3 regions of the Giesbergeria sinuosa genome follow, and region 2 is predicted to be linked to each of the others. Evidence: predicted binding sites of a transcription regulator. Region 2 holds the regulator's gene; each other region holds the start of a gene.
The links. The regulator FNR, encoded in region 2, switches genes on or off when oxygen is low (the NO sensors DNR and NnrR bind a similar motif). The targets are predictions, from matches to a motif close to TTGATNNNNATCAA.
Positions count from the first base shown of each region.

Region 1: a site for FNR is predicted at 4,353-4,366, ahead of ACFO6X_RS08705 (DUF3149 domain-containing protein). Genes of this name have one in related genera too.
Region 3: a site for FNR is predicted at 3,135-3,148, ahead of ACFO6X_RS10360 (bacteriohemerythrin). Genes of this name have one in related genera too.

Region 1 is NZ_JBHSHJ010000005.1:167,418-174,457, forward strand. Features, by position in the region: gene ACFO6X_RS08670 (cob(I)yrinic acid a,c-diamide adenosyltransferase) at 1-337, opposite strand, end outside; gene ACFO6X_RS08675 (FAD-binding oxidoreductase) at 486-1,916, shown strand; gene ACFO6X_RS08680 (PH domain-containing protein) at 1,961-2,338, shown strand; gene ACFO6X_RS08685 (hypothetical protein) at 2,335-2,748, shown strand; tRNA gene ACFO6X_RS08690 (tRNA-Thr) at 2,750-2,824, opposite strand; tRNA gene ACFO6X_RS08695 (tRNA-Gly) at 2,848-2,923, opposite strand; gene ACFO6X_RS08700 (MFS transporter) at 3,024-4,295, opposite strand; gene ACFO6X_RS08705 (DUF3149 domain-containing protein) at 4,438-4,587, shown strand; gene ACFO6X_RS08710 (alpha/beta hydrolase) at 4,608-5,618, opposite strand; gene ACFO6X_RS08715 (hypothetical protein) at 5,618-6,511, opposite strand; gene lpoB (penicillin-binding protein activator LpoB) at 6,523-7,040, opposite strand, start outside.
Region 2 is NZ_JBHSHJ010000002.1:201,462-208,501, reverse strand. Features, by position in the region: gene ACFO6X_RS03605 (alpha-hydroxy acid oxidase) at 1-197, opposite strand, end outside; gene ACFO6X_RS03600 (Fe2+-dependent dioxygenase) at 204-893, opposite strand; gene ACFO6X_RS03595 (TonB-dependent receptor) at 929-3,094, opposite strand; gene ACFO6X_RS03590 (SWIB/MDM2 domain-containing protein) at 3,372-3,692, opposite strand; gene fnr (fumarate/nitrate reduction transcriptional regulator Fnr) at 3,865-4,587, opposite strand; gene hemN (oxygen-independent coproporphyrinogen III oxidase) at 4,812-6,194, shown strand; gene ACFO6X_RS03575 (sulfite exporter TauE/SafE family protein) at 6,200-6,913, shown strand; gene ACFO6X_RS03570 (sulfite exporter TauE/SafE family protein) at 6,927-7,040, opposite strand, start outside.
Region 3 is NZ_JBHSHJ010000007.1:113,660-120,699, forward strand. Features, by position in the region: gene ACFO6X_RS10350 (peptidoglycan DD-metalloendopeptidase family protein) at 1-1,147, opposite strand, end outside; gene tyrS (tyrosine--tRNA ligase) at 1,338-2,570, shown strand; gene ACFO6X_RS10360 (bacteriohemerythrin) at 2,610-3,038, opposite strand; gene glmU (bifunctional UDP-N-acetylglucosamine diphosphorylase/glucosamine-1-phosphate N-acetyltransferase GlmU) at 3,273-4,715, shown strand; gene ACFO6X_RS10370 (sensor histidine kinase) at 4,722-5,498, shown strand; gene ACFO6X_RS10375 (Bug family tripartite tricarboxylate transporter substrate binding protein) at 5,691-6,692, opposite strand; gene ACFO6X_RS10380 (AtuA-related protein) at 6,759-7,040, opposite strand, start outside.

The sequences.
Region 1 (7,040 bases), on a different contig from region 2:
CGGGCAAAATGAACTCCAACAGACGTGGCAATTGCGCGTTGTAGTGGGCCAGTGCCTGATCCAGTTGCACCACCGCCTGCGGTTGCAGCAACTGGTAGCCAGGAATAGACAGCTCCCCCCCCAGGTTGAACAGTTGGTGCTGCACATCGATCAGCAATTCACGCACATCTGATGCCAGTGCCTCACACAACAGCAGCCCCATGTGCGAGTTGAGCTCGTCCACATCGCCCAATGCATGAATACGCAGGCTGTCTTTAGAGACACGCTGGTTGTTGCCCAAACCTGTCGTGCCATTGTCGCCGGTGCGTGTGGCGATTTCTGTCAGGCGGTTGCCCATAAATTCTTTCCCCTGGTCGGTGGCCGCCGCACCGCGCAGGCAGCCCATAGGGGATTGTCGGCCAGAGTGCCCCATAAACCCATACTCGGGCCTTTGAGTCTCTCTATCGACCCGGTGGTATTCTTCGCCTCCCCCGGAGAGTTCGCCCATGCACAGCCCTGCCGCACCGTCCCACGTCCATTCACCTGCATTTGCTCCCCGCACTGCGCCCACAGCATGCCTAGAGGCACTCAAAGCCCGCTTTGGCCCCCAATGCTCCACAGCCCAAGCTGTGCGCGAACAGCATGGGCGTGACGAATCGGCTTATGCGGCTATGCCGCCACCCGATGCCGTAGTCTTTGCCGAAAGCACTCAGGACGTGCGCGACGCTGTGCAACTGGCCCAGCAGTACGCCGTGCCTATCATTGCGTTTGGTGCGGGCAGCTCGCTGGAAGGCCACCTGCTGGCAGTGCAGGGAGGTATCAGTCTGGACGTATCGCGCATGAACCAAGTGTTGTCGGTCAACGCCGACGACCTCACCGTGACAGTGCAAGCAGGCGTGACACGCAAACAGCTCAACGACGCCATCAAATCCACGGGCCTGTTTTTCCCCATCGACCCCGGCGCCGACGCCACCTTGGGCGGCATGTGTGCCACCCGTGCCAGCGGCACCAATGCCGTGCGCTACGGCACCATGCGCGAAAACGTGCTGGCACTGCAAGTGGTGATGGCCGATGGCAGCGTGATCCACACCGGCTCACGCGCCAAAAAAAGCAGCGCAGGCTACGACCTGACGCGCCTGATGGTGGGCAGCGAAGGCACCTTGGGCATCATCACCGAAGTCACGGTCAAGCTCTATCCACTGCCCGAGGCGGTATCGGCAGCCATCTGCTCTTTTCCCAGCATTGAGGCTGCGGTGCGCACCGTCATCCAGACCATACAGCTGGGGGTGCCCATTGCCCGGGTAGAACTGATCGACGCCCACAGCGTACGCATGGTCAATCGCTACTCCAAACTGAGTCTGCGCGAGGAGCCCTTATTGCTGATGGAGTTTCACGGCTCCCCCGCTGGCGTGCAAGAGCAGGCGCAAACGGTGCAAGAGATTGCCCGCGATTTGGGTGGCAATGATTTTGAATGGGCCACCACCCCCGAAGAGCGCACCCGGCTATGGACGGCCCGGCACAATGCCTTGTTTGCCGCCATTGCCAGCCGCCCCGGCTGCAAAGCCATGTCCACCGACACCTGCGTGCCCATCAGCCGCTTGGCCGATTGCTTGCTGGACTCGGTGGCCGAAGCCGATGCCAGCGGCATCCCGTACTTTTTAGTTGGTCATGTGGGGGATGGCAATTTTCACTTTGGCTACCTGATCGATCCCGACAGCACCCAAGAGCGTGCGCAGGCAGAACAGCTCAACCAGTCGCTGGTGCAACGGGCCATCCAAATGCAAGGCACTTGCAGCGGCGAGCATGGCGTGGGCCTGCACAAAATGGGCTTTTTGGTCGATGAGGCAGGGACGCCCGCGTTGGCCGTGATGCGGGCCATCGAACAGGCGCTAGACCCACACAATATCTTGAACCCCGGCAAAATTTTTAGTTGGTAACGCACAGCCACCTCCTACCACCCTTCACCAGCGAGAAAACCACTATGGGCCTTTTTGACGGCGTATTGGGCAATGCCTCCAAAATAGACACCCGCAAGATTGCCGCAGAATTCGAGCGCATTCTGGCACCCGGTGAGCAGGTAGAACATGCTTACCAATTGATCCGTGATTACTTCGTTTTTACCGATAAGCGCCTGGTGCTGGTAGACAAACAGGGATTGACCGGGAGCAAGGTTGAACACCACTCCATCCCCTACAAAAGCATTACCCACTTCAGCATCGAAACCGCAGGCACTTTTGATCTGGATGCCGAACTCAAAATTTGGATTTCTGGCACCCCCGTTCCCCTGCAAAAGCAGTTCAACAAGACACTCAATATCTACGAGGTGCAGGCCGTGCTGGCCAGCTATGTGCTCAAATGAGCCATGGCTTGGCGTGGGATACCGCCCTGCGGATTTTGGCCCTGTGTGTGCTATTGGCCGGTGCTGAAACCCTGCACGGCATCGCACGCACCGTGTGGGCGGTGCCCCGCTGGGGTAAAGAGCGGGCACTCCAGCGCAGCGCCCTGACAGGATCGCTGCTGGCGGGGGCCATTTGCTGGTTCATGGTGCCCGGCCTGGGCTTGCACACCGCTTGGCACCATGCCGCGCTAGGCCTGGGGTTGGCGACCTTCATGGCCCTGTTTGATGTGGCACTGGGCCGATGGCTGATGCACAGACCGTGGCCTCGGATTGCGCAAGAATTTAACCCAGCATCAGGCAATTATTTGGTGTTTGGTTTGGCATTTTTGAGCGCGGCACCCATGCTGGTGCACTGGCTGCGTAAACCATGATTGGTGCCCATGGCGGGAATCGGACCCGCGACCTCTCCCTTACCAAGGGAGTGCTCTACCACTGAGCCACATGGGCAGCTTGTACGCAAAGGAAAAAACTGGAGCGGGATAAGAGGTTCGAACTCTCGACCTATACCTTGGCAAGGTATCGCTCTACCAACTGAGCTAATCCCGCAGATGATGGTTTTTTGAAAACCATGCGCTTACTGAAGTAAGACCGCTATTATATTCCGAAAAACTAACCGTGCAAGCCACCTCACTCAAAAATAGCCGATTCAGGGGCTCACTGGGGCCACCGGGTGCCGAGTGCGCGCCCAAATTCCCATGCCCACCAGCGTGGCAGAGGCCACGCTCAACAGCAAAGCCAGGGCCGAGCCATAAAAAATACCGCCCGTCAAACCACGATCAAGCAAAACACCAAACACGGGAGCCGCCACCGAAAAGCCCAGATCCAGCCCCGAATACACCGTGCCATACACCCGGCCTGTGGCCCCCGGTGGGGCTGCACGCTTGATAAGCATGTCGCGTGAAGGGCCAGCAATGCCCGTGCCCAGCCCTGCCAGTGCCGCCAAGGCCAAGGCAGCAGTGCCCGGCAGCCAGCCTGTGCCTGCCAGCACCAGCAGCACGGCCGATGCCACCAAACAGACCGAGATCGTCTTTTCCAGCCGCACTACCCGCCCCACCAGAAAACCACCCGCCACCATGCCAGCGGCACCACAGAGCATGTAGCCCGTGACCACCAGTGCCGTCAGGTTCAGGGGCAGCCCATACATTTGCTGCAAGGCAGGACTGGCAAAACTCTGAATGGCACTGAGAGCACAGGTGCTCCAGAAAAAGAATGAAAAACACAGCCACACCGATGGCAGGCGCAAAAAGGCCATCGGGTGCTCTGGCGCCGCAGCACTGGCGTGGCTACCGCTGGGATGCCCCCAAGCGCCTTGGCGGTCATCCAAGGCATCTCGCTGCCAAACCATCACCGCCAGCACCAACAACGCCAGCGCCGCACCACACAAGCAGGCCAGCCGCCACGAGCCAGTGGCCGTGGTCAGCCCGGCCATAAACAACGGGGCCACGGCCCAGCCCAAGTTGCCCGAAATACCATGCACCGAGAAGCCATGCCCCAGCCGTGCCGCCGACACCCGCTTGTTCAAAATAGTGAAATCGACCGGATGGAACGGTGCATTGCCCAACCCCGCCAAAGCGGCTGCCAGCACCAGCCCAGCGTAGCCCTGCGCGGTCGCTGCAGTCACACCGGCCAACATAAAGCTGCCCAAAGCAAAAAACAGCACAGGCCGAGCCCCCACCCGATCGACCAAAAAACCCGACAGCGCCTGCCCCACCCCCGAGATGACAAAAAACACCGTGACCAGCCAGCCCAACTCGGCATAGCTGAAGCCAAATTCAGCGATCAGCCACGGAAACAGCGGCGGCAACAGCATGTGGAAAAAATGCGAACTGCCGTGGGCCAAACCAATCAGGCTGATGGTGCGTATATCTTGGCGCAGGGCTGCAGCCTCGGGATGGGCGGGGGCAGACGTGGTACTCATGCAGCCATCTTAGAAGCAGTGCGATTTTCTTGCAGCACAGGGGTTCGGTGTGCCCGGTTGACCTGTATCAACACCGTCATCCAAGGCCATCACCAGAATTCCGGCCCATACAATGGTTTTTTATTCCAACCGGAGGGCTCCCATGAAGCTGCTGAACGACCTTTTCACTACCGACTATGGCCTGATGAGCATCATCGGCATTGCCATGATGGTGGTGGCTGGGGTTGCGTTTGTGTATGTGCTGCAACGCAAGATTGACGCCGACCAAAAGGAGGCCGACCGGCAGAAGTGATTCTGCTGGCAACCCTGTGCCTACCCAGCAGGGGTCGTGGTAGGCGCACACAGCCCGGCCAAGGGCTGGCGTGCCCACTGCTCAAGCCAGTGCCATAGCTGTTGCACCCCATCTTGGGCACCGTGTTGTAAGCCATGATCGGCACCGGGCAACTGGCGCACACACCACGGAGCGGGGCGCTGTCGCATCCGCTGCGCCCATAAGGCAAATGCCTGTGCAGGCACCAACGCATCAGCATCACCCCACACTTGCAACAAGGGCCACGGGCTGTTGCGCAATGGCTGCTCCAACGGCCAGTGCCAAAGGTCGCGCCAGTAACGCAGACTGCGCCCTTGGTAAAGGGTGTGATCGGGCAACGGGCTGGCCTGCGCACGCTCCAAGGCCTGCCATTCAGGCCAGCGGCCTAGGCGTTGTGCTTGCAAGACGGCCGTCTCGCGCGGGTCCAAGCCCGGTGCCGACAACAACACCATCGCGGCCATTCCGGGCACCACAGGTGCCAAAGCAGGTACAAGCTCCGCCCCCTCAGAAATTCCAACCAACACCGTGGGCAGCGTGGCTGTTGGGCTGTGGGCTGTGCGCTGCCACCAGCCCTCTAGCGCCGCCTGAGCCTGCCGATGCCACCATGCCAGCGCATCGGTCTGGACAAAAGCGGGGGCGCACTGGGTCGGTGGTGTCATATGTCCCACCTCAATGCCGGGTTTGTGCAACACCCACACTTCGGCATGGAGCAACCCCGCAAAATAGCGCGGTGCAATGGCACCCATGCCTGCGCAACCAGAGCCGGGCAATACCACAACCCGATAGCGCAACGGTGGCAACAACGCCCCTCGGTGCAGCACGGGCAAATCTGCTTCCCCTGGTGTGGTGGGCCAGCGACTCTCTTGCCAACGGCTGGGGGCCAACAAAGGTCTAGACAGTTCTGTGGGGTGCGAGGCAGGCCAAGCCATTGCATGGGGCCACCACCAAGATAGCCCCAGCAAAAACAACAAGGCCCGCATACAGCGGGCCTCAAGCCGACATTGTTGTGGCATCAACGCAGAATAGTCACGGGTGGAGGCGGGGGGGGCTGGTCTGGATACGGTTCTGGCTCGCCATCCGACAAGGGTGGTGGACGTACACCACGCGACAGACGCGGATCGCTGTAGCCCAACTGATCTACCAGCTGCTCATACACGCTCATTGCCAAACTTTGCGAGGTTTCGCGCATCACCTTGGCCCGGTTGGGTGGGGCAATATCGCCCCGGTTCGACAAAATCTTGGTGTCGTTGCCAGCACCTTGGGCCGAGAAGGCCGCCTTGATTTCGTAAGTACGGGTGTGGATGAGCGAAAAATCCACCAACAGATCTAGCCCATATTGGTGCGTGGCACTGCTCGTGCCTTGCAGTGGCGACAGTGCATCGCGAAACTGCACGCTCGAGACAGCGCCAAACAGCACATAGTCGGCCCCGTTGAACTCGCCCTTCTTGATACGGGCGATGATGTCGCGCACTTCGGGCTGGCGGCTGGGCCGTGCCATGCGTCCCGTTTGCAACTGGTGCAATGCCTGTTCAGCCTTGGTGGGCTGTGGTGCGCCAGCATCAAAGGCTTTGCCTTGTACCAGCCGGAACACCGTGCCGCGCAGCAGTGCGCCCTTGATGTCGTTGGTAAAAGAGTACAGCTGGCGCTGCTCGATATAGCTGTAGCGCCCCGCCACATAGGTAGAGCTGTATTGCTCGCTGGTGGTGCTGCTCCAGCGGGTGTCGCGCGTATGGGAGCTGCCTTGCTCGGTGCCCGCCTCAAAGTATTCCGACACCCGTGGGGTGTAAGCCAGATCGGTGACGGCAATGCGCGGCGCTGGCTGCGCTTGCACGCTGGCAGGGCCAGCCACCCAAGCAGCACCGACTATCCAGGCTGCTGCGGCGGCCAATGTACTTCTGCGTTGCATGGATGCTCCTTTCAGCGGCGGGTAGTTTTGCGGATTTCTTTTTCGTCCTGCCATTCAATGGTGCCCTCTTCCACATCAAACAGCTTGAGCGTGAACTTGTAGTAAACGTCTTTGGTGCCTGCCGTTTGCTTGACGATACTGGTCAGCTCGCCCTCCATGCTGTAGCGGGCAGCGGTCATGTTGCCAATTTTGGCCGTGCTGTTTTGCTTGTACAGGCCGCTCTGGTTTTGGCGTTGCAGCTCATCCACACCGGCCTGCATCTCGTTGATGGAACGCACAAAACGCACTTTGCCCGACTTGACCAGCGCCGTCTGGATCGAGTGCATCACATTGGTGGTGTCGATGTACTCGCTGGTTTTGTTTTTGACGGTAGAAATGGTGACGGTGGGGCGGCCCTGAAAGATGCCCGTCTCGAGCAAGCTGCCGGTCATTTTCTCGGCAATCATTTGCAGGTCGGTAGAACCAAACTCGTTGGTTACCAACTCGACGCCTTTGGCATCGCCGTAGTTGACCTGACGGTCAAAACGGA
Region 2 (7,040 bases):
ACACGCTGCAACACACGTGGTTGCAGCCTCCAAGCATCCCACGCTGTGCGATTGGCTTGCAAGGTGATTTCATCACCGGCACCACCGCCAAAATAGGCCCAAGCGTTATCGTCAAGGCGTTGTTGGGCTAATTGCTCGTGGTCGGCCAAATTGACAATGCCCGCAGGCACCGATTGGCGTTTCAAGGTGTGCATCATCGGGCGTTAGACATCAGCCCACATGCGCAGCAGGTTGTGGTAGGTGCCCGTCAGGCCCACTACAGCAGGCGCGCCTTCGCCCACCGCAGCGCGCAAGCGCAGCAAGTCCATGTCCATGTCAAACAACAACTGGCGCTGCTCAAGCGAGCGCACCATACTCTCAATCCAGAAAAAACTGGCAATGCGGGCACCCCGTGTGACCGGCGCCACTTGGTGTACGGTAGAACTGGGATACAGCACCATATCACCCGCAGGCAATTTGATGGCCCGCTCTCCTTGGGCCTCACGAATGAGCAATTCACCACCGTCATACTCTTGTGGCTCAGCCAGAAAAATCGTGCACGACAAGTCGCTACGCACCCATTGCTCAGGGTAATGCGAGCGCAACACAGCACCATCCACATGGTTGCCATAAAAGTTGCTGTCGCCGCTGTAACGATTGAACAGCGGGTTAAAAATCTTCTTGGGCAGGGCCGCTGAAAAGAACAAGGCATCGCGCTGCAACGCGGCCAGCACCAAGGCACGCAATTGCTGCGCTTGGGTGCTGTCTTGGGCCAATTGTTCGTTGCGCTTGTGCGCCAGCGCCTGTCCCCCCGCACTGCTGCGCCCGTCTCGCCAAGGGGCATCATCGCCCAACAAAGTGCGAGCAGTCTGAACCTCTTGCGGAGTCAGGATATTTTTCAGATGCAAAAACATACGGGGCAGACAGTGCGTTGTGTAGAAGATACCGCTTAGAAACGGGTCTTGAGCGTCAGTTGCACCGCACGGGCAGCACCGGGCGCATAGAACCCACGGTACAGGCTATCGGCATACAACTCGTCGCTCAAGTTGGTGATGTTGAGCTTGAGCGAGGTTTTCTCGTTGAAGCTGTATTCCACCATCGCATCAGCCGTGACAAAGCTGTCGGCCACCACTGCACGCGAGCCTTCCGGATTTTGCTTGCCACGGTAGTTCAAGCCAGCCCCCACACGCAACTGTGGTGTCACGGCGTAGGTTGTCCAGAAGCTGCCGCTGTGCTTGGGCGTCAGGCCAGGGCGGTCGCCCTTGACCTGGGCACCCCCACCGTTGGCGGCCAAAACCACATTGCTTTCGTCAATCTTGGCGCTGGGGATCCAAGTGTGGTTATAAAACACTTCCCAACGCGGTGTCACACGCCCGGCCAAGTTGAACTCCATCCCTGTGGCATGGCGCTTGCCCGACAACAATTGCTGGGTTGATGCGGTATCAGGGTCGGTGTTGCGTTCGTTGTATTTCTCGCTGTAGAACGCGGCCACCCCTAGGCTGGCACGCTTTTCAAACAGTTCAAACTTGCCACCAATTTCAAAATTGCGGCTTTTCTCTGCGGGGGTATTGGCTGTTTTTTCTGTGCCAGCATTCGGGTTGCCAAACTGGTAAGTGTCGCCCGACGTGTTGTACGAAGTGCCATACGACACATAGTACGAAGCCAGATCATTGGGCTGATACAAAGCACCAATGCGTGGGCTCCAGAGATCATCGGAACGGGCGTGGCTCAAGTCGGTACTGGTGTGGTACGACGCCTTGAAGTGGTCATAACGCAAACCTGCCACCAACTTGAACGCAGATGTCAGGCTCATCGTGTCTTGTGCGTACAAACTCACATTGCGCGCCGTGAAGCTGTTGTAAGCTGGCACGCCACGGGTGTCTGCACGCCAGTCGCCATTGTTGGGTGTGCCTACCGTCGTGTTCAAGCCACTGGGAGTTCCAGCAAAGTTCTGGTTGCGATCAGCGTCATCGTGGTAAACATCTACCCCGGCAATCAGTGCGTGCTTCTTACCCAGCCAGTCGAAGGTGTTGGTGTAATCACTTTGCAGTTGCGTCAAATCGCTACTGCCCACCCGACCCTTAGGGGTACGAGAGACCACCGTGCTGCTATTGATGTTTTCTAGCGTGGTGCCCGTGCCAAAGCGAATCACACTGGCCCACAAATCGCGTTCATAGGTGCCGTGGCGCAAACGGGTGTTCAGCTCGCCACGATCATCAAAACGGTGAATATGCGACAGCGTGACATACTTGGCCGAAGTGTTCAAATAATCACTGTTGAGGCCATAGTAATTCTTGGCAGGCAACGATGGGACGATCACGCCGTTGTCCAAAAACCAAGGATGGTTGTACGAAGGACGCCCCTGAATGTCCAAATAGTACAGCCCGACTGAGAACTCATCACGGGTGCCAATACCCCAACTGAAGGTGGGCGCAATGCCACGCTTTTTCTGCGTAGCACCGTGGTTGTCGGCGTTGTGCACCATGGCATTGACGCGCAGGGCTGCGTTTTCTCCCGTCTTGAAGTTAAAGTCGCCCGTCACGCGGTGTTCATTGCCCGTGCCAATGGTGTAACTGGCTTCGTGCTGATCCATCAACAATGGCGCCTTGTTGACTTGGTTAACCACGCCACCCGTCGAGCCCTTGCCAAACAACATGGAAGCAGAGCCTTTGAGCACTTCTACCCGGTCGTTGTTGAAAGTGTCGCGCTCGTACAGTGGGGCATCTTTCATGCCATCAATGTAGATGTCTCCTGCCTGGCCCAAAGAGAAGCCGCGCAAACGCACATCTTCTTCGCCGGTTTCGCCTGCCTGAAAAGTCACCCCCGAAGTGGTGCGCAGCACTTCACGGAAGTCGTCTTGGTTACGGTCGTCCATCAGGCGCTCAGTAAACACCGTGACGCTTTGCGGAATGTCGCGCAGTTCTTGCTGGCCTTTACCAATGGTGGTCTTTTTGACCTGCAAAGTGTCTTTGCTTTGGATTTGCACCGCTTCACGCACTGTCACCGCAGGCAAGGTGGCACTGGGCGCCTCGTTGGTCTGCGCCCAGCTGCCCATCGAAGTCGCCAACATCAAGGCACCCAGGGGGAGCAAAGGCTTGTCAAAACCTGCGGCCATACGGCCCGACAGCACAGCGGGCTGCAACTCGGGCATGGGGGTTGTTTTTTGCAAATGCGGTGCGGGTTTCTTTGCCAATTGGGCCTCCGTAGATAGGTCATTGCCATCGGCACCACCATTGGTGCCGATACAGGTACGAAGCAGTGGCTAGAAAAATTGGCTGTGCATCGTCGAACTGTCAATCTTAAATCAAATAACAAGTATTCTCATTCATAAGTAAAGTTCAGGCAAAAAAAAGGCCGGCAAAGCCGACCTGGTGTGCAAAGCGTGCGAACGCTTATTTCACATGCTTGCCGATCAGACCAGCCATTTCGAACATCGAAACTTGGGGCTTGCCAAACACCTTCTTGAGCTTGGCATCGGCGTTGATGTTGCGCTTGTTGGCTTCGTCTTGGAGCTTGTGCTCTTTGATGTAGGCCCACAGCTTGCTGATGATCTCTGTGCGGGGCAGGGGAGCCGCACCCACCACAGCGGCCAGTTCGGCGCTGGGGGTCAGGGGCTTCATGAAAGCCGCGTTGGGAGTGCGCTTTTTGGCAGCAGGCGCAGCCGCTTCAGCAGCGGGAGCGGCCTTGGCCGGGGCTTTTTTGGGAGTTGCCATGTTGGGTTTCCTTGTGAATAACGGGCAGTGTGAACCAGCGAAAACCAGTTTCTCCACTGGCTGGAGCGATGCTACTGGGAAAAAAAGGGCTTTCCAAGGGGAGGGGCGCTTTTTTTGCCACAAACTATGACAGAAACCCAACCAATAGCCTGCCTCAGATACGGCGCAGTGCTCAATGGCAAGCTTGTTGGTTATTGACAATGCGTTTGAGCGCATCGGTGCTAAGAATGCGCACATGGCGCTGACGCACTTCTACGATGCCATCTTCCACAAACTTGGAGAAAGTGCGACTAACGGTCTCTAACTTCAGGCCCAAATAGCTACCAATCTCTTCGCGGGTCATGCGCAACACCAGTTCTGACTGCGAAAAACCACGGGCGTGCAGACGCTGTACCAAATTGAGCAAAAAGGCTGCCAAACGCTCCTCAGCCCGCATGCTGCCCAGCAACAACATCACTCCGTGCTCGCGTACGATCTCACGGCTCATGATTTTGTGGACATGGCTTTGCAAGGCCGTGACCTCACGCGAAAGCTCTTCAATCCGGTCAAAGGGCATAACGCAAACCTCTGCATCTTCCAATGCAATGGCATCGCAGGTATGTCGGTCATTGACGATGCCATCCAGACCGATGACTTCGCCTGCCATCTGAAAGCCAGTGACCTGATCGCGCCCGTCCTCGGTAGCCACACAGGTTTTGAAAAACCCTGTGCGAATGGCATACAGCGAGGTAAATGCCTCGCCATTGCGAAACAAAGTGCCACCACGCTTGATTTTGCGCCGGGTAGCCACTACTTCGTCAATGCGTTGTATTTGTGCATCCGTCAATCCCAGCGGCATGCAAAGCTCGCGCAAGTTGCAGTTGGAACAGGCGACTTTGATGGTGTGTGGATTCATGGCGACTCGGAGCTACTTCAGATAAATCAGCCACACTGCCATCCCCTTGACCCGATTGCGCAGTAAGGCATTGCTGGGGCGGGAAAGATAGTGGACATGTTCAAATTATCGCCCATCCCCCACTGCTGCCAACACAGTGCGCCTTTGGTGTTTGCTCTTGACAGACGTCAACGCCTGTCTGGCCCATTTACGGCACAGTGCATTGGCACTTAAGGAATTTTCCCATGACCGTTGTTTCCCCCGAATTGCTGACCCGGTTTGATGTGCCCGGACCGCGTTACACCTCTTACCCAACGGCAGATCGCTTTGTGGAGGCTTTTGGTGCCAACGACTATGTGCTCGCGTTGCAACAACGCAGCGTGGGAACATCGGCCAAGGCGCTGCCACTGTCGTTGTATGTGCACATCCCTTTTTGTGAATCGCTGTGCTACTACTGCGCCTGCAACAAAATTATCACCCGGCACCACGACCGGGCGGAAGTCTATCTGCGCTACCTCAGCCGTGAGGTAGAACTGCATACCGCCCATTGTGGCAAAGGCCAAGTAGTGAGCCAGCTGCATCTGGGCGGTGGCTCGCCCACCTTCTTGTCAGATGAAGGTCTGCGCGAACTGATGGCGATGTTGCGCAGCCACTTTACGTTGGCTCCCGATGGGGAGTACTCCATCGAGATTGACCCGCGCACAGTAGATGCCGGGCGGCTGGCCTTGCTGGCCGAACTGGGCTTTAACCGCCTGAGCTTTGGCGTGCAAGACTTTGACCCCGAAGTCCAAAAGGCCGTACACCGCATCCAACCTGCCGAACAGGTGTTTGCACTGGTAGATGCGGCACGCGCCTTGGGTTTCGCCTCCATCAACATCGACCTGATTTACGGCCTGCCACGCCAAACACCTGCATCGTTTGAGCGCACCTTGGCCCAAGTGGCGCAGTTGCGCCCCGATCGCATCGCGCTGTATGCTTATGCCCACCTGCCCGAACGCTTCAAGCCACAGCGGCGCATCGTATGGGCCGATTTGCCAATGGCCTCTGCCAAGGTCGCCATGTTGGCACGCTCATTAGAGGCTTTTAGTGCAGCGGGCTATGTGTATGTGGGCATGGATCATTTTGCGTTGCCCGATGATGCGTTGGCCGTAGCCAAGCGCCAAGGACGCCTGCACCGCAATTTTCAGGGCTACAGCACCCAACCCGACTGCGATCTGATTGCACTGGGCGTATCGGCCATTGGGCGTGTGGGTGCCACCTACAGCCAAAATGCCAAAACTCTGGACGAATACTACGACCACCTGAACCAAGGTCGTCTGCCCATCGTGCGAGGCTTAGCCTTGACACGCGACGACTTGGTGCGCCGTGCTGTCATCATGGCCTTGATGTGCCAAGGCGAGCTGCTGTTTGAGCCCTTAGAAGCCGCTTGGCTGATTGATTTTCGCCAGTATTTTGCCGTCGAGCTAGGCGTGCTACAAGAAATGGCCGGCCAAGGGTTGGTGATTTTCAACGCCGATGGGGTGCAAGTCACAGAGATGGGCTGGTACTTTGTACGAGGTATTGCCATGACTTTTGACCGGTATTTGCAGGCCGACCGGAACCGAACACGGTTTTCCCGCATCATCTGAAGATGATGCTTTTTTCAGTGGCCTGGACGGCCTTGCTCATGGGGCTGGTCGGTGGGCCGCATTGTTTGGCTATGTGCGCAGCCCCTTGCGGTGCCGTGGTGGGTGCAGGCACCAACACCCCCCCCGAACAGCCCGTGCATTGGCAGGGCGCTCCACCACAACACCAGCGGCGTGTATGGGCTTACCACCTTGGCCGTCTGCTCGGCTATGCCGCTGTGGGCGCTCTGGCCGCAGTAGCAATGCAAAGTTTGGCTTGGCTCACAGTGCAAAGTGCGGCCTTGCGCCCGGCTTGGACGATGCTGCATGTGGGCGTGCTGGCTTGGGGGTTGATGATGGTGGTGTTGGCTCGCCAACCCGCTTGGGTAGAACAAACCGGACGGAGCCTCTGGCAGCGGGTGCGGCCTGTGGTGGCTAAACCGGGGGGCGTGTTTGCAACAGGTTTTCTGTGGGCCTTGATGCCCTGCGGTCTGCTTTACTCGGCCTTGTTAGTGGCCTCTCTCAGTGGCAGTGCAGTGTCGGGTGCCATCACTATGGCCCTGTTTGCCGTGGGCAGTGGCCTGTGGCTGGTGGCAGGGCCGTGGCTGTGGCTGCGTTTACGCCAGCGCCTCAAGGTGCATGGCGACCGTGGCACACGACTGGCAGGCATTTTGCTCTGTGGTGTGGCCTTATGGGCACTGTGGCTTGATGCCACCCATGGGCCAGAACTGTGGTGCAGTTGATGGCCCGGTTGCGTTACAACGCGGCATATCCCTTCCAAAACATATAAACCGCCAGCACCAGCAATAAGCTGGCAAAAACCCGCTTGAGTTGGCGCACAGGCAAACTGTGGGCCGCACGAGCGCCCAG
Region 3 (7,040 bases), on a different contig from region 2:
TGTTCTCGCCTTGCGCAACGCTTTGCCCTTTGCGCACATCCATGCGGCTCAGGTGGGCATAGGCTGTGACATGCTGGTTGCGGTGCTTGATGATGACGATATTGCCATAGCCGTTTTGGGTACCAGCAAACTCCACCACACCATCCCCCACCGTACGCACGGGGGTGCCAGTGGGGGCACCAAAATCAGTGCCAAGGTGGGCGCGCCAAGTTTGGTGGATGGGGTGAAAACGCATGGCAAAACCACTGGTCACACGCGAGAACTCTAGCGGTGAACTCAGGTAAGCGCGGCGCAGGCTTTGCCCCTCCAAGTTGAAGTAGGCTCCTTTGTCTGCACCGGGGGACTGGAACCAAACTGCCTGGTGGGTTTTGCCATTGTTACGAAATTCGGCACTGAGCACCCGACCACTGCGCAATGGCTCACCATCGGCTTCTAGGGTTTCATACACGATGGAGAATCGGTCTCCCTTGCGCAGGGAGCGGCGAAAATCAATCTCGCTGGAGAAGATTTCGGCCACTTGCGTGGCCACGCTGTCGGGGATGCTGGCATCGTCGGTGGCAGCAAAAAGTGAGCTCTGGATAATGCCACCGGCCAAGCGTGTAGAAATGGTCAATGGTGCGGTCTCAAGGCGAGACGTGAACTTGCCTTGCTCATCCTTCTCCACCACCAGCCGGTTGAACAGGCCGTTGTCCTCATGGGCCCAGCGTGCGACCAAACGCAGCAGGCGGTGGTCATCGGTGGTTTCTGCACGTACCACACGGCCATTGCGGCCCAACAGATTTTGTTGGGTGCTGCTGTCACGGCGCAAGAAAGCGGCAGCCGCCGGATCGGCAACACCCATGCGGCGCAACAGAGATTCGGCCGTATCGGTATTGCGCACATTGTCGGCGCGGTACAAGGAGAAACCGACACCATCGGTCAGATCGGCCAAGGTAGAACCGCTGGCCAAGGACTGTACGGGTTGCTCCACCAAACGCACGGGCAAATCGGCAGGATCTGGCCCCAAAGAGGCCACAGCAAAGGCACCTCCACCGCCGGTAAGAAGCACGGTAGCCAATGCAGCGGTGATGCGCTTAGGGTGTTGCTGAAGACTGTGGGAGAGTCGCGAAAGCAAGGCCGTGCTGGCGGTGGTGAAGCCGTTTTTCAAAATTTTCTTCCCAGGGTGAGCGTGTGTCCGGGGCAAAATCCCAGCTGAAAGACTGGGTGCGGCGGAGCGCACAGACTGACGGACTTGCAGCGTCTCAGTTGGGTCTGAAAAAGCGGGCTACTAGAATCCGCCACTGCAAAGTGGGCGAAGTATAGCCAAGCCCACCGTTTAGAAATGTAAGAAATATCATATGGATGACTCTTTTGTGACGCCAACCTCCTTGTCGGACGGGGTACGCCAGGCTTTGGAAATCTCGCTGCGTGGAGTGCAAGAACTCCTGCCCCAAGACGAGTGGGTAAAAAAACTGGTGCGTGCCGAGACCACCGGCCAGCCCTTGCGCATCAAGTTGGGGCTAGACCCTACAGCCCCCGACATCCACATTGGCCATACTGTGGTGCTCAACAAGATGCGCCAATTGCAGGATTTGGGCCACCAGGTGATTTTTCTGATTGGCGACTTCACCAGCCTGATTGGCGACCCTTCGGGCCGCAACAGCACCCGCCCACCACTCACGCCCGAGCAGATCAAGGCCAATGCCGAAACTTACTACCAGCAAGCCAGTCTGGTGCTAGACCCGGCCCGCACTGAAATCCGCTACAACAGCGAATGGTGCGAACCCCTGGGGGCCAGCGGCATGATCCAGCTCGCAGCCAAATACACCGTGGCCCGCATGATGGAGCGTGATGATTTTCATAAGCGGTTCCATAGCGGCCAATCCATCAGCGTGCATGAATTTTTGTATCCACTGATGCAAGGTTACGATTCGGTGGCCCTCCAGTCTGATTTGGAACTGGGTGGCACCGACCAAAAGTTCAATCTGCTGATGGGGCGCCATTTGCAAGTGGAATATGGACAAGAGCCGCAGTGCGTGCTGACCATGCCACTGTTGGTGGGCTTGGATGGCGTGGACAAAATGTCCAAGTCCAAGAACAACTATATTGGTATCACTGAAGATGCCAACAGCATGTTTGCCAAGGTGCTGTCTATCTCAGACACCCTGATGTGGGACTGGTACACCCTGCTGTCGTTCAAGAGTTTGGCCGAGATTGCGGCACTCAAGGCAGAAGTGGCCGGGGGCCGCAACCCCAAAGAGGCCAAGGTCATGCTGGCCAAAGAGATTACGGCACGCTTTCACAGCGTGGCGGCCGCTGATGCGGCGGAGCAAGACTTTATCAACCGCAGCAAGGGCGGGGTGCCCGATGACATCCCGGAGATCAGCCTCTCTGGAGCGCCTCTGGGGATAGGCGCACTGCTCAAGCAGGCCAATCTGGCCCCATCCACCAGCGAGGCCAACCGCCTGATCGATGGCGGGGGCGTGCGTGTCGATGGCAGCGTGGTCAGTGATCGGGGCTTGAAGCTGGCCGCTGGCACCTATGTAGTGCAGGTAGGCAAACGCAAGTTTGCCCGGATTGCACTGGTCTGAGGCCCGTAGCCCCGACCCGGTGCAAGCGGCTGGAGTGGCTCAGGCCATCGTCAGGTGCCGGGTCTGGGCTTGATGGGCACGAAAGAAGGGCAGGTAAGAACGGTCCACATGGCAAATATGGTGGATCAGCCATTCTTTCAAAAAGCCCAAGGCTTCAAAGGTCACTTCTTCACCCTCTTCAAAGCGCATCAGCAAATCCATCGCCTTGCCGGTAAAACCGTCATGCTCGGCCTTGTGCGCAGGGGTTTCTGGATAGTCGTGGTGCTGAAACATCACCTCTTCCACAATAAAGTGGTTGTGGGTGTAGTCCACCAGTCCTTCCAGTACCTCGCCTACGGCTTCACGCCGAGGCAGGGGCTGCGACAGCTCATTGTGCAATCGGTTGGTCAGGTGTACCAGCCATTGGTGCTGGCCATCGATCTCCTCAAAACCCAATTCCAGTTCGGGGGTCCACGGCATGAAGCTCATCGGTGTTTCTCCTGTAGGTGCTTGGCAGGCCCATCCAGCAAAAACCTTGCCTGCCTTATCGTTAAAACCTTGTAGAGGATGTTTTCCGGTTCTTGCTTGACTCAGATCAGAAACTCAAGGAGGCGTAGGGCACAGTACGGGTTTTTGCGGAGTGGGCTTGGTCGTTGAAAATACGCCGCAGCAGGCTTATGTGCAAAGTCTTTTGCATCCTATCGATCCAACCACGACACTTTCATGACACCACTGGACATTCTCATCATGGCGGCAGGCAAGGGCACCCGTATGAAAAGCCGCCGCCCCAAGGTGCTGCACCGCTTGGCAGGCCGTGCCCTTTTGCAGCATGTGCTAGACACAGCAGCACTGTTGCAACCCCGCAGCGCCATCGTGATTACCGGACATGGTGCCGATGCCGTAGAACTGGCGCTGGCCCCTGTGGCCCAAGACCCCGCACCAGCCTTTGCCCTGAAATTTGCCCGCCAAGAACCACAATTGGGCACCGGTCATGCTGTGCAGCAGGCCTTGCCCTTGCTGGCCGGCGATGGCACGGTGCTGGTGCTATCGGGGGATGTGCCACTGACCCAATTCCAAACACTGCACGGGCTGATTGCGGCCTCAGAGGCCGTGGCAGGCGGTGCCTTGGCTTTGCTCACCGTGACCCTGCCCGACCCTAGCGGCTATGGCCGTATTGTGCGAACAGCCGATGGGGCGGTGCAAGGCATTGTGGAGCACAAGGATGCCAGCGAGGTACAGCGCACCATCCGAGAGGTGTATAGCGGCATCATGGCCGTGCCCGCACAGCGGCTGGCGGGCTGGTTGGCCCGATTGAACAACCACAATGCCCAAGGTGAGTATTACTTGACCGACATTGTGGCGATGGCCGTGCAAGAGGGTGTGCCAGTGGTAGGCCACTGCATTGAAGATGCCTTCCAAGTGGCGGGCATCAACAGCCCACTGCAATTGGCTGAACTGGAGCGGGCCCACCAATGGCGTCAGGCTCGTGCACTCATGGAGCAAGGGGTGCGGCTGGCCGACCCTGCCCGCTTTGATTTGCGCGACGATGTGCGTTCTGGTGCCAAGGCCGCACTGGTGTGCGGCCCAGATGTAGAGATTGATGTCGGCTGCATTTTTACCGGCCAAGTAGAGTTGGGCGAGGGTGTGCAGGTGGGTGCCCACTGTTGCATTGCCAATGCACGCATTGCGGCTGGGGCCGTTATCCACCCCTATACCCACATTGATGGCGAGACATTGGGGGCCAGCGTGGGCGAGGGCGCCCTGATTGGCCCATTTGCCCGCTTGCGCCCAGGTGCCGAACTGGGCCAAGAGGTGCATATTGGCAACTTTGTCGAGGTCAAAAACAGCACGCTGGCCGCTGGTGCCAAAGCCAACCATCTGGCCTACTTGGGCGATGCCACCGTGGGCGAACGCGTCAACTATGGTGCAGGCAGCATCACCGCCAATTACGATGGGGCCAACAAGCACCGCACAGTGATTGAGGCCGATGTGCATATTGGCAGCAATTGCGTACTGGTGGCCCCTGTCACTGTGGGGGCTGGTGGCACGGTGGGCGCGGGCACCACCCTGACCAAAGATGCTCCGCCCGGCAGTTTGAGTGTGGCCCGTGGCAAGCCAATCAGCGTTGCCCAATGGCAGCGCCCCACCAAACAACCCAAAGGCTGAATCCAGATGACGCTGCCCACGCCCAGCATTGAACAAGAAGTGGCACAACTGCGTGCGCTGCTGGCGCAACGCGAACACCAACTGGCCGAGATGGGCCAAGCCTATGAGGATTTTCTGCGCGCTGTGTCGCACGATTTGCGCGCCCCACTGCGCCACGTCACCTCTTATGGCACCTTGCTGGCAGAGGTGCTGCCAGAGGCGGGTCTGCAAGGCCCAGCCTGGGAGGAGGCCGAGGAGTTTTTGGGCACCATGAACCAATCGGCCCGGCGCATGGGGCAGATGCTCGATGGCTTGTTGGCCTTGTCGCGTATTGTGCGTGCGCCGCTACAACGCCAATCAGTGGCTTTGGCGGCCTTGCTGGCCGAGGTGCAAACCGAACTGGCGGGGCGCACTGCACAGCGCAGCATTGAGTGGCAAGCCCAGTTGCAAATCACCCATGTCGAGGCCGATGCTGCCTTGTTGCGCCAATTGCTACGACAACTGCTAGACAATGCGCTCAAGTTTACGCAGTCGCGTGTCCCGGCGCGCATTGCCATTGCTTGTTGGCGCAGCACCGAGGGGCAAGTGACTTTGCGCGTGCAAGACAATGGCGTGGGTTTTAACCCAGCGCAAGCCACAGGACTGTTTGGCTTGTTTCAACGCTTGCACAGAGAAAATGAGTTTGAGGGTGTGGGCACTGGTTTGGCAGCGGTGCGCACCATTGCCCAGCGCCACAGTGGTGATGCCCAAGCCAGCGCCTTGCCCGGCGAGGGCTGCACCGTCACCGTGACTTGGCCGGGTTAAGAGCGGCCAACACAACCCATAAAAATCAGGTTTGCGGTCGAGCTGAGGCGTAAGTCAGTGAGTAGGCAGCGCGCCTGGTGCGGCAAGGTGCAGCAGGCCGTATCGATAGTTGTGTTAGTGGCTTTAATTGCACTGCCAGACAGACCGCTGACCTTGTTTTTACCTCTAGCGATGGCTCAATCGGTTTGAGTATTACTCGGCCTCGATACCTGCCGCCTTGATCACCTTGCCCCACTTTCGGGTTTCGGCGGCTTGGAACTTGGCGAGTTCATCAGGTGAGGTCGTCCAAGCCTCAGAGCCGGCGTTGTCAAAGAAGCTCTTGGCCGCAGCGCTTTGGGTTGCGGCGGCCAGCAGTTCATTGAGGCGTGCTACTACCGGAGCGGGTGTGCCAACGGGAACGTAGGCTGCAAACCAGTAGCCCATGTCGTAGCCTTTCACGCCAGCTTCGTCCAGTGTGGGTACGTCGGGCAATTGCGCACTGCGTTTTTGGGTGGAGTAGCCCAAGGCCCGCAGCTTGCCCGCCTTGACCTGTGGCACGCCGGTGGAGGTGTCGGTGATCATCAGGTCGATCTGCCCGCCCAGCAGATCGGTGATAGCCAGCGGGTTGCTCTTGTAGGGCACGTGCAGGATGTCCACACCAGCCAGCTGCTTGAGCATTTCACCCGCCATGCGGCTCGATGAGCTACCGCTGCCAAAGCTCAGCTTGCTGGGGTTCTTCTTGGCAAAGGCCAGCAGCTCGCCCACGTTCTTGTACGGTGCGCTGGCGTTGACCACCAGCACCTGTCCGCCCTTGCCTAGGCCGGTGACAGGGGCGAAGTCTTTCACTGGGTCGTATGAGAGTTTTTTGTACAGGTGCTCGTTGGCCGCATGCGTAGTGTTGGTGGTGATGAGTACACTGTAGCCATTAGCCGCAGCCTTGGCTACGGCGGACGCAGCGATCATGCCGCTGGCACCAGCTTTGTTGTCGATGACCACGGGCTGCTTGGTCTCGGTGGTGATGGATTGGCCCAGCGCGCGTGCCAGCTGATCTGTGGCGCTGCCTGCAGCAAAAGGAACCACAAACGTGATGGCCTTGGCCGGGTAAACAGGAGCTTGCGCCAGTGCAACAGTGCCGTGCAATGCGCCCAACGCCAGCAGGGCAGAGGCCGTGGCATGACGGCGGCCCAAGTTGATCAGCGATTTTTTTTGGCTCATGTTGTCTCCTTGTGTATAGGTATGAAAGGCGGAAAAGGAATGGGGAACTGAGAAAAGAAAGACTGGCTACGACCGTGGGCCGCCGAAGTGCTGTACCAGCGCGGCGGGCACCTGCACGGGCAGGTCTAGCAGCAGATAGCTCAGTGCCTTGCCGTGGCTGTCGAGATTGAGCGCATCGTTGACGCCACTGTCGAGCACGTCATCGAGCACGATGTTCATGGCCTGCAACTGGGGCAACAGATAGCGCGTAACCTGGCGCGGTTGGCGCAGAGCGAACTGCCGGGCCACGGCGGATTCGGTGACCTGATCGACCAGCGTATCCCACAACGCGGGGTGCCAGGCGATGAT